2 regions of the Streptomyces violaceoruber genome follow, and region 1 is predicted to be linked to the other one. Evidence: riboswitches for the same ligand, from Rfam matches in the RefSeq annotation. Region 1 holds a riboswitch; the other holds the start of a gene.

Region 1 (5,826 bases):
CCGGGTACCCCGCCGCCGGGTTCGTCAGCCGGTGGGCTCGTCATCCGGCGGCGGGGGGCCGCTCCACGACGAACGCCTCCTTGCCGCGCACGGTGACGATGAGCCCCCGTTCGCGGAGCTCCTGCGCGGCCACCGGAACCCACCGTGCAGGCGCCCCACGCCACCGAGCCCGGAGCACCCCCAGCCCCACCGCCCCCTGCCCCCGTCCGCCTCCCGCAACACCACTCCCCGTACTGCCGTCACCTCCCCCTCGACGGCGCCGCCCCCCGCCTCGTCCGCCCCTGCGTCGCCGCCCACGAGCAGGAACCGGACCGACAGCGGCACCGCCGCCTCGCCCTCGTGCTCGCCGCCGACTTCGGCATCGACCTGACCGGCACGTCGTCGGTGCGCGGAGGGCGGCCGCGTGACGGCACCGCACACCGCGCTACGGCTGCTGCCCTGGCCGTCGGCCGAGGGCAAGCCCTGCTTCCCCGCTCCCGGCGACGGCAGCGGATTCGTGTCCCGGTTCGCCGACGAGACGGAGGTCCGGCAGCTCGCCGGCGGGCGGGACGTACTCCGCTCGGCGCGCGGCGTCCTGGACGACCCGGTGTCCCCGGACGCGGAGGTCCGCTGCACCGCGATCCGGCTGACCGGGTGCCTCGCGGTCGCGCCGCGGGTGGCGGAGTCGAGGGGGCGGCGCCTGTCCACGGGCCACGGTGAACCGCAGCGGCAGCAGCGGCGCCTAGTGTGTGCCCGCCGGAACCCGCCGCCCGTCTGCCTCCCGGGAGTGCCCACCCATGCCCCTTCCCCACGTCCTCCTCTCCGCCGCCGTTTCCCTCGACGGATACCTGGACGACACCGGCCCCGAACGCCTCCTGCTGTCCAGCCCCGCCGACTTCGACCGGGTCGACGGGGTGCGGGCCTCCGTGGACGCGATCCTGGTCGGGGGCGGGACGGTCCGGGCCGACAATCCGCGGCTGCTGGTGAACTCGGCCGAGCGGCGGGCCGCGCGGGTCGCGGACGGGCGGGCGGAGTACCCGCTCAAGGTCACCGTCAGCGGCAGCGGTGAGCTGGACCCGGCGGCGCGGTTCTGGCACACGGGCGGGGACAAGGTGCTGCTGACCACGGACGACGGTGCCCGGCGGGCCCGCGCGCTCGGGATCCGTGCCGATGTGGTGTCCCTGGGGGCGGACCTCGACTGGCGGGCGGCGCTGGAGTACCTGCACGACCGGCGGGGCGTGCGGCGGCTCATGGTCGAAGGGGGCGGGACCGTCCACACCCAGCTGCTCCAGCAGGGACTCGCCGACGAACTCCAGCTCGTCCTCGCGCCGCTGTTCGTGGGGGACCCGGCCGCGCCCCGGCTGTTCGGGCCCGGCGCCTACCAGGGCGGGCGGCTGCGGCTGGTCGAGACGCGGCGGATCGAGGACGTGGTGCTGATGCGGTACCTGCCGACCGCACCCGGCGCCGGTGACCGCGTCGCCGCCGCCGACCGGCACTGGCTGGCGCTCGCCTGCGAGCTGGCCGAGCTGTGTCCGCCGTCGGACACCGCGTTCAGCGTGGGGGCGGTCGTGGTCGCCGCCGACGGGAGCGAGCTGGCGCGGGGTCACTCGCGGGAGGGCGGTGATCCGGTCGTACACGCCGAGGAGGCCGCGCTCGCCAAGGTGGACCCGGAGGACCCGCGGCTCCCCGGCGCCACCGTCTACAGCAGCCTTGAGCCGTGTGCCCGCCGGGCCTCCCGGCCCGCGCCCTGCGCCCGGCTCATCCTCGACGCCGGGGTGCGCCGCGTCGTCACCGCCTGGCGGGAGCCGGACACCTTCGTGGCGGGGGCGGACGGCAGCGGGGTGCTCACCGCCGCGGGTGCCGCCGTCGTCGTACTGGCCGAGTACGCGCAGCGGGCGAAGGCGCCCAATCGCCACCTGGAGGGGTAGGGAGAGCGGGGCGAGGAGATACCGATGTGCATTCCACCCCCGGGATGACGTACAGTGGTGAACACAACGGCGCGGGGTGGAGCAGCTCGGTAGCTCGCTGGGCTCATAACCCAGAGGTCGCAGGTTCAAATCCTGTCCCCGCTACTGAAGGCCGAGGGCCGGAATCCGAAAGGGTTCCGGCCCTCGGTGCGTTTCCGGCAGGTGCCGCGTGTCATCCGGTCGGCCCCTCACCGCTCGCCGCCCGTCCCCGCCCCCGGAACCCTGGAGTGCGGGACGGCAAGCGGCGCGGACGTACGGGGCGGCGGGAGACGAGTGGTGCGGCCAGGTGACGTGGACGACGAGGGAGCGGCCGCCAGGGCCGGTGGCCGGCTCCCCGGCGACCCCGTGCCCGACCCGGGTCTCGGCCTCGGCGACGAGACGCCGCCCGTGCCGCCCTCCGGACCACCGCCCCGCCGGCGGGCCGGGCGGACCTTCGTGCACGCGCTCCCCGTGCTGCTGATCGTCGTCGCCATCCTGTACGACATCTTCACCCCGAGGTACTTCACCGCCGGGCCCCTCTACACGGCCGCGCCCCTGGTCGCCGCCCCGCTCTACTCGCGGCGCGGCACGGCGCTCACGGGTGTCGCCGTGGTCGTCGCGGTCATCGGACTGCAACTCGGCAAGGGCGTCATCCACTACGTCGACTCCCTCACCGAGCTGATCACCATCGCGACGGTCGCGGTGCTCGCCGTCCTCGTGAACGGCATGGTCCGCCGCAGCAGCGAGCGCCTCGTCTCCGTCCGGGAGATCGCCGAGGCCGCCCAGCGCGCGGTGCTGCCCCAGCCCGCCGAGCGGATCGCCGGCTTCGAGATCGCCGTGTGCTACGAGGCCGCGCAGGCCGACGCCTTCATCGGCGGCGACCTGTACGCCGTGCAGGACAGCGCCCGCGGCGTCCGGCTGATCGTCGGGGACGTGCGCGGCAAGGGCATGGGCGCGGTGGCCGCCGTCGCCGTCGTGATCGGCGCCTTCAGGGAGGCGGCCGAGCAGGAGGCGACACTGGAGGCGGTGGCGCAGCGCCTGGAGCGGGCGCTGGCGCGCGAGGGCACCCGGCGCGACGGGCTGGACGCCTTCGAGGGCTTCACCACCGCCGTCCTCGCCGAACTCCCGCACGGCGACGGCACCGTACGCATCGTCAACCGCGGCCATCCGCCGCCCCTGCTGCTCCACGGCGACGGGACCCTCGGCCCGCTGCCCGCCCACGAGTCGGCGCTGCCGCTCGGCATGGGCGAACTGGGCGTGTGGCCCGACCGGGCGGAGGAGGTCGCCTTCCCCGGCGGCGCCACGCTGCTGCTCTACACCGACGGACTGACCGAAGCCCGGGACGCGAAGGGCGAGTTCTACGATCCGCAGGCGCGGCTGGCCGGCCGCGTCTTCCCGCATCCGGCGACCCTGCTCGACACCCTCGCCGAGGACGTGCGCCGGCACTCCGGGGGCGGCATGGCGGACGACATGGCGCTGCTCGCCGTCCGGCGTCCCCGACGCGCCGACCATGATCATTGTGACGAGCCGTGACAGTGCGACCCCCCTCCGCATAACAACTGATACACCGTCAGAAGAAAGTGCCGTGAAGGGGAATACCGGAGCGGGGTCAACTCGCCCGGTTTTCACCGGCCGTGAGGTGTACGTCCCGGCGGTATTCGGTAATGATCAAGAGGAACGGCTTGGAATCGGAGCCTCGCGTCTATTAACGTTCGATAACGCAGCGCGGTCGTCCCAGCCGTCACAGAAGGCGGCTCCGTGCGCACGCGCCGAATCCCGCAAGGGAACCGGGGAACCACCACATTGGGGTGAATCGGGCGTATGCCGCCGTGGGAACACGGTCGGCAGGCACCCGTAGGAGACCTTCCTGCTCCGAACCCGTCAGCTAACCCGGTAGGCGAAAGGAAGGAAAGGAGTACGCCCACGTGGCGTCAAACCGGCCTGCCCCCGAGGCCCCGTCCGCGCCCAGTGGGCACGGCACCGACACCTTCGGCTACGACGGCTACCGCGCCGAAGAGGGTCCCTGGGAGGAGTGGAATCCCACCGCGGAATCCATCCGCCCCGTACGCGGCCGGCACCGCGTGGCCAAGCAGCGCGGCGGACTCGCCCGCAGCTCCACCGTCCTCGGCGTCGGTGTCATAGCCGCCGTCGGAGCGGGCGGCATGGCCAGCGCGCAGACCGGCAAGCCCCCGGTGTCCATCTCCATGCCGGACCTGCCGAACGTGGGCTCGCTCATGCCCGGCGGTGACGAGGAGCCGGAGCCCGAGGGTTCCGCCACCCCGCTCAGCGGCATCACCCAGGCGGTCGCCGCCGACAGCGCGGAGGGCCCCGACACCACCGGCGCCGGCGAGTCGCTGCGGGCCCGGATCATGGCGCAGGCCGAGCAGCAGCAGGCGCAGGTCGAGACCAAGGCCGCCGCCGAGGCCGCCGCCGCGGCGGAGAAGAAGGCCGCGGAAGCCGCCGCCAAGGCGGAGAAGGAGGCCGAGGAGAAGGCCGCCGCCGCCAAGAAGAAGGCGGCGGAGGAGGCCGCGAAGAAGGCCGAGGCCGAACGGCTCGCGAAGCTGGCCAAGCAGTACACGCTGCCGACCTCCTCGTACACGATCTCCTCCACGTTCAACCAGGCCGGCTCCCTCTGGTCCTCCGGTCACCACACCGGCCTCGACTTCGCCGCCCCCACGGGCACGCTGCTCAAGGCGGTGCACGGCGGCACCATCACGTCGGCCGGCTGGGACGGGTCGTACGGCTACAAGACGGTGCTCACCCTCGACGACGGCACCGAGCTCTGGTACGCGCACCAGTCCTCCATCAACGTCAGCGTCGGCCAGAAGGTCACCACCGGTGACGTCATCGGCCGCGTCGGCGCCACCGGCAACGTCACCGGCGCCCACCTCCACCTCGAGGTCCACACCGCCGGCGGCACCGGCATCGACCCGATGGCCTGGTTGCAGAGCAAGGGGCTCACCCCCTGATCCGCCCCGCCCACGACGCGCGCCCCGCTGATCCCCGGCGGTCCTGACGGCGACCCCCCGACGCCAGGGCTGCCGGTTTGCGGGGATTTTGCGCGCCTGCCGGAATCCCCCGCTCCGGCGCGGTCGTTGACTCCCTACATGACTTCTCTGCGCAAGCTCGGCTCCTCCGACCTCGAGGTCTTCCCCCTCGCCCTCGGCGGCAACGTCTTCGGCTGGACCGCCGACCGGGACCGGTCCTTCGCCGTCCTGGACGCCTACACGGCGGCCGGCGGCAACTTCGTCGACACCGCCGACTCCTACTCCGCCTGGGTCGACGGCAACAGCGGCGGCGAGTCCGAGACCGTCCTCGGCCAGTGGTTCGCGGCCCGCGGCAACCGTGACGACGTCGTCCTCGCCACCAAGGTCAGCCAGCACCCCGAGTACCCGGGCCTGTCCGCCGCGAACATCAAGGCCGCGGCCGACGCCTCGCTGCGCCGCCTGGGCACCGACCACATCGACCTGTACTACACCCACTTCGACAAGCCCGAAGTGCCGGTCGAGGAGATCATCGGCGCGCTCGACGAACTGGTGAAGGCCGGCAAGGTGCGGCACATCGCCGCCTCCAACATCTCCGCCGAGCGGCTCGCGGCGTCCCTGGAGTTCTCCGACCGCGAGGGCCTCGCCCGGTACGTCGCCCTCCAGCCGCACTACAACCTGGTCTCCCGAGACACGTACGAGGGAGAACTGCGCGACCTCGCCGAGCAGGCGGGTCTCGCCGCCGTGCCGTACTACGCCCTCGCGGCCGGCTTCCTCACCGGCAAGTACCGGCCCGGCACGGAGGTGGACAGCCCGCGGGCGGGCGGGGCGGCGAAGCACCTGGAGACGGAGCGGGGCCGCCGGGTGCTGGCCGCCCTGGACGAGATCGCCGCGGCCCACGAGGCTCCCGTCGCCAC
Region 2 (5,826 bases), 490 kb from region 1:
ACCAGCGCGTCCTTGGTGACCGCACCGGCGTAGACCTTGCCGTCGTCCGTGATCAGGGCGTTGACCAGGCGGGTCTTGAAGACCGTGCCCGAGCCGAAGTCGCCCTTGACCTGGTCGCCGAAGGAGCCGAGGAAGCCACCCAGGTCGCCCAGGCCGCCCAGGTCGCCCGCGGAGTCCGTGGGCAGGCCGCCCTGGGCGCCGGTGTCGAAGGCGGCGATCGAGTTCCAGCCCTCGCCGATGACCTCGAGGCCGTTCATCCCCTTGGCGAGCCCGCCCTCGGCCCCGCGGCCGTGCTCCGGGGCTCCGGCCCGCCGGCCGGCCTCGTCGGCCTCGGTGACCTTGGCCCCCTCGGGCGGCGTGAAGTCGAACGTCGACGCGTCCGGCTTGGCGAAGCTGACCTTGGTGAAGCCCACGTCCACGACGGCGGCGCCGCCGCTCGCCGGGGTCAGGGTGAACTTCAGCGGCGTGCCGGTCTCGGCGTCCACCGCCACGGTGATCGCACCGACCGTGGATCCGTCCTGCTTGGGCTCGACGACCAGGCGGTAGGCGTCCCGGCCGGCCACCTGCGCGGTACCGCCGACGGTCACGGACGTGGTGTCGTCGACCGCCTTGAGCGCCTGGTCGGCGAAGTCCTTCGGGGTGGCCGGCACGTCCTGGCCCGGCACGTCCTTCTCCGGCCGCTCGGCGCCGTCGGCGGCGGTGGAGTGGTAGACCTCGTTGGACCGGCTGTCGTAGCCCCAGACGTCCTTGCCGTTGTGGATCAGGCTGTACTCGGCGGCGTTCTCCAGCAGGGACAGCTTCTGCCGGTCGGGGCCGTCGGCCGCGACGCGCAGCGTGTGGCTGCCGGACACCAGCTCGGTGAGCTTGGCCGAGGGGTCGGCGGCGGAGCCCTCGTCGTCCCCGCCGGAGCCCGGACCCCCGGACATTCCGGACATCAGGCCGCTCTCCAGCCCGCCGAGGTCCGGCAGACCCAGGTCGGTGCTGATGCGCACCGTGCCGGACAGCTGCTGGACGTCCGATTTGGCGATCTTCTCTATGAGCTGCTCCGCCGTGACCTTCGGCAGGTCGGGGTCGCCGGAGTCGGCGAGCGCGGGGACGAGCCCGATCGTCGCGGCCGCCACTCCCATCACCGCGACCGGGACGACGTACCGCGCGGCCTTGCGCCGTCCGGCCCGCAGCTCCTCGCCCGCCCCGGCGGTCGTGTTGTCGTCGGAATCGATCGGTGCCATGTGTGCCCTACCTCCGTCGTCGGCGGCGGCTGTCTCGCGACCTCGCACTCGTTCACCCGTGAGCCGCCATTCTCACCCGAATCGGTGAGGATTGGTGTTTTTCCGTGGTGTCCATCTGACCAAATCGCCGGAGCACAAGCGTCAGACCGCGGGCTCAACTCCGCCTACTCCTGCGGGATGACACGCAGGGGTGCCGACTCCCCCGGCCCGTAGGGGCCGACGCGGACCGCGGAGGCGGCGACGGACCGCAAAGGGCGGTCAGCCGGCCCGGTGGACCACCGCGTCGCACAGCTCCACCAGCGCGGCCTTCGCGTCGCATTCGCGCAGCGGGGCCAGTGCCGCCCGGGCCTCCTCCGCGTACCGGACGGTGTCCCGGCGGGCCTGCTCCAGCGCCGGGTGGGCGCGCAGCAGGCGCAGCGCCTCGGCGTGCCGCGCGTCGTCGCTCAGGTCGGAGTCGAGCAGCTCGCACAGCGCGAGGTCCTCGGCGAGCCCCAGCCGGGCCGCCCGCTCGCGCAGCCGCAGCACGGGCAGGGTGGGGATGCCCTCGCGCAGGTCCGTGCCGGGCGTCTTGCCGGACTCGTCGGAGTCGGAGGCGATGTCCAGGACGTCGTCGGCGAGCTGGAAGGCGACGCCGAGCCGCTCGCCGTACTGGGTGAGGACGTCCACCACCGTCTCGTCGGCGCCGGACATCATCGCGCCGAACCGGCAGGAGACCGCCACCAGGGAGCCCGTCTTGCCGCCCAGCACGTCCAGGTAGTGGTCGACCGGGTCGCGGCCGTCCTGCGGGCCGGCCGTCTCCAGGATCTGACCGGTGACCAGCCGTTCGAAGGCGAGGGCCTGGACACGGACCGCCTCGGGGCCGAGGTCGGCGAGGATCTGGGAGGCACGGGCGAACAGGAAGTCGCCGGTGAGGACCGCGACCGAGTTGTCCCAGCGGGTGTTCGCACTGGGCACCCCGCGCCGCACGGCGGCCTCGTCCATCACGTCGTCGTGGTACAGCGTGGCCAGGTGGGTCAGCTCCACGACCACGGCCGAGGGCACGATCCCGGGGGCGTAGGGGTCTCCGAACTGGGCCGAGAGCATCACCAGCAGCGGCCGGAACCGTTTCCCGCCGGCCCGCACCAGGTGCTGGGCGGCCTCCGTGATGAACGGCACCTCGCTTTTGGTTGCCTCAAGCAACCCTTCCTCGACAGCAACCAATCCGGCCTGGACATCGGCTTCCAGAGCCTGGTCCCGCACGCTCAGCCCGAACGGCCCGACGACGGTCACGAGGGGTCTCCTGTCTGCTGGTGTCTACTGGCGATTACCTGGTTTGTCGATAGGTCGCTGCCACCACTCAAGTCAGCGTATCCGGTCACGTTTCGATCACCGCTAGCGCCCACCGTTACAGGCTGGTCGGTATCGGATCATGAACGGTATGTTTTTGATCAGGTGATATGAGCAGATTTTGATTGATATCGCCAGAGGGGACGAGCCGGAGCCGGAGGGCGAACGGGCCGGAGCCGCCACCAAAGACCCCATCACTCCTCCCAACGGCCCGCACTTCGAGAACGTCACCCGATCGACACGCCCACCCCTTCCTTATTCGCTCCCCCTCCGCCGCCCTCTCCCCTTCCCCGCTTCCCACCCCTCCCCGCCCGACACCCGAAGCCGTCCCCACCCGCAGCCCATTGGCGCCCAGTTGGGGTTAATGCCCCATTTGCCGTGCTTGTTGAAGCCAGTGAGTTGGCTCACTCCGGGCGACCCGCAGGCAACCCGACCGGAACCTGTGCCCTCCCTTTGCCCCGCAAGCCAGTTGGGGATTGGCAGCAGCAAAGGATCAAGAGCCTCATAGGCCTCAGAACAAGGTCAACAGGCACGTTGGGTGATTCCTGCACTTGTTCCGGACATGTGCTCTCGCATACGTTCCCGGCCTGTCGGGTGGACGCCGAATCCTGCCACCGCCCGTCGCACAGTCATCCATCCAACAAACTCGCAGGCAGGAGCGGGGGACCCAGGTAAGTCGCCGCACCGGTCACCACCGGAGCGGCTCGGGGTGAAGCCGTACCCGTCAGGGCACGGCCGGGCACCTCCCCGCCCGAACCCGACAGCTCACCTCGCAGGCGTAAGGAGAGGGACACCGCATGTCTGCCAACGGTCAGAACCGTCACGCCCGCACCAGCCGCCTCGCCCGCAAGCTCGCCGTGGCCGGCACCGGTGCCGCGGTGCTGGCGCTGCCGCTCATCGGCGCCACCACCGCCTCCGCGGCCACCCCGGCCGCCGCCACGACCGCCACCACGGCGGCCACGGCCTACCCGGACAACCTCGACGGCTGGATCCGCGAGTCGCTCGACATCATGGCCCAGCACGGCATCCCCGGGACCTACGAGGGCATTCACCGCAACATCATGCGTGAGTCCTCCGGCAACCCGCTCGCCATCAACAACTGGGACATCAACGCCATCAACGGCACCCCGTCCAAGGGTCTGCTCCAGGTGATCGACCCGACCTTCCAGGCCTACCACGTCGAGGGCACCTCCTGGGACCCGTACGACCCGGTCGCCAACATCACCGCCGCCTGCAACTACGCGGCCGACCGCTACGGCTCGATGGACAACGTCTTCAGCGCGTACTGAGCCGTACGCCGCCCGAACCTCGCCTAAGAGGTACCGAAGATCCGCTCGAGGACGACGGCCACGCCGTCGTCCTCGTTCGTCGTGGTGACCTCGTCGGCCACCGCCTTGAGTTCGGGGTGCGCGCCGGCCATGGCCACACCGTGGGCCGCCCACTGGAACATCGGGATGTCGTTGGGCATGTCCCCGAAGGCGATCGTCCGCCGCCGCTCCAGACCCAGGTGCTCGGCGGCCAGCGCCAGACCGGTGGCCTTGGTGATGCCGCAGGGCTGGAGCTCCACCGTGCCGGGCCCCGACATGGTGACCGTCGCGAGGGAGCCGACCACCGCGCGAGCCGTCGCCGCCAGTTCGTCGTCGGTCAGCTCGGGGTGGCGCAGCAGCACCTTGCTGATCGGCGTGGACCACAGCTGCGCCCGCCGCTCGACGCGCACCGCGGGCAGCGTCGGGTGGGGCATCAGGTAGTCCGGCTCGATGAGCGTCAGTCCGTCGACGCCGTCCTGGTCCACGGCCGCGTGCACCTGGCCCACCTCGGCCTCGATCTTGCCGAGCGCGGTCTCGGCCAGCTCCCGGTCCAGGGTGACCGACCACAGCATCCGGTGCGCGCCGGCGTCGTAGACCTGCGCACCCTGTCCGCACACTGCGAGTCCCGTGCAGCCGAGCCGGTCGAGCAGCGGGCGCACCCGGGGGGCCGGGCGCCCCGTCACCACCAGGTGGCGCGCACCCGCCCCGGCTACCCGTGCCAGCGCGGCCAGCGACCGGTCGGAGACGGTGTCGTCGCCTCGGAGCAGCGTGCCGTCCAGGTCGGTGGCGACGAGTGAATATGCGGTGCGGTCCATGATCAGAGAATACGGACACGGCACCCGTCGGACTCACCCGTGACCGCTTCCGAACGAGGGCGTAGCGAGTGCGCTCGAACCCGCACGGCGTTGCACGACGACGCCCGATGATGTCCGAAACCTGACACATCATCGGCTAAAGCCGGTTCGGGGCCTGTGCACCGGTTGGCGGCGGCATGGCACGCCACCTGCCCTCCGGGCGCTCGCGGCGGTGCCTTCCGCCCCCGAACCCGGACCGGCCGCCGCCGCCTTCGGCGGCACTGCCCAAGAGCGGCACGTCACCCGTAACGTGTGGCCCGACCGCGTGCGTCACGTGACGCACCCCGATCACGTGACACAACGGCATACACCGCACCCCGGCACACTTGACACACTCAGTACAACCGCCGTCACACAACGGCACACACGGCGCGCACGGCGCACATGGCGAGCACGAAAGCGAGGCAGCACCCGATGCCCCCCTTCGATGTCCCCGAGGGCGACCCCTTCGGCCCGCACAACCTTCCGTACGGCGTGTTCTCGATCCCCGGCTCGCTCGACCGGACGGACCGGACGGACCGGACGGACCGGACGGTGGGCGTCCGGCTGGGCGACCACGTCCTCGACGCGGGGGCGGCGGCCCACGCGCTCGGCTCGCCGTACGCGGCCCTCCTCGCGCAGCCCACCCTCAACCCGCTGCTGGCGGCCGGGCGCACGGCGTGGTCGGACGTGCGGCGCGCGCTGACGGCGTGGGTGACGGTGCCCTCCCACCGCGAGACCCTGGAGCCGTTCTTCCACCCGCTGTCGTCGGTGACCCTGCATCTGCCCTTCGAGGTCGCCGACTACGTCGACTTCTACGCCTCCGAGAACCACGCCCGCAACGTCGGCCAGATCTTCCGCCCCGACGCCGCCGACTCCCTCACCCCGAACTGGAAGCACCTCCCGATCGGCTACCACGGCCGCTCCGGCACGGTCGTCGTCTCGGGCACGGACGTCGTGCGCCCGTCGGGGCAGCGCAAGGCCCCGGCCGACGCCGCACCCGTCTTCGGTCCGTCCGTCCGGCTCGACATCGAGGCGGAGGTCGGCTTCGTCGTGGGTGTGCCGTCCGAACTGGGCAGTCCGGTCGCGCTCGGCGACTTCCGCGAGCACGTCTTCGGGCTCTGCCTGCTC

Evidence for each region. A riboswitch is a leader RNA that binds a small molecule or an ion and turns the genes downstream of it on or off. The one in region 1 is predicted to bind cyclic di-AMP.
Region 2: linked by a shared signal. The riboswitch ahead of R2E43_RS15525 (transglycosylase SLT domain-containing protein) and the one ahead of R2E43_RS17875 (M23 family metallopeptidase) in region 1 are both predicted to bind cyclic di-AMP.

What each region holds. Positions count from the first base shown of each region.
Region 1 is NZ_CP137734.1:4,013,301-4,019,126, reverse strand. Features, by position in the region: gene R2E43_RS17890 (dihydrofolate reductase family protein) at 777-1,907, shown strand; tRNA gene R2E43_RS17885 (tRNA-Met) at 1,978-2,051, shown strand; gene R2E43_RS17880 (PP2C family protein-serine/threonine phosphatase) at 2,223-3,458, shown strand; cyclic di-AMP (ydaO/yuaA leader) riboswitch at 3,683-3,840, shown strand; gene R2E43_RS17875 (M23 family metallopeptidase) at 3,851-4,894, shown strand; gene R2E43_RS17870 (aldo/keto reductase) at 5,033-5,826, shown strand, end outside.
Region 2 is NZ_CP137734.1:3,520,269-3,526,094, forward strand. Features, by position in the region: gene R2E43_RS15515 (LolA family protein) at 1-1,229, opposite strand, end outside; gene R2E43_RS15520 (polyprenyl synthetase family protein) at 1,488-2,498, opposite strand; cyclic di-AMP (ydaO/yuaA leader) riboswitch at 3,183-3,348, shown strand; gene R2E43_RS15525 (transglycosylase SLT domain-containing protein) at 3,353-3,844, shown strand; gene R2E43_RS15530 (HAD family hydrolase) at 3,868-4,677, opposite strand; gene fahA (fumarylacetoacetase) at 5,131-5,826, shown strand, end outside.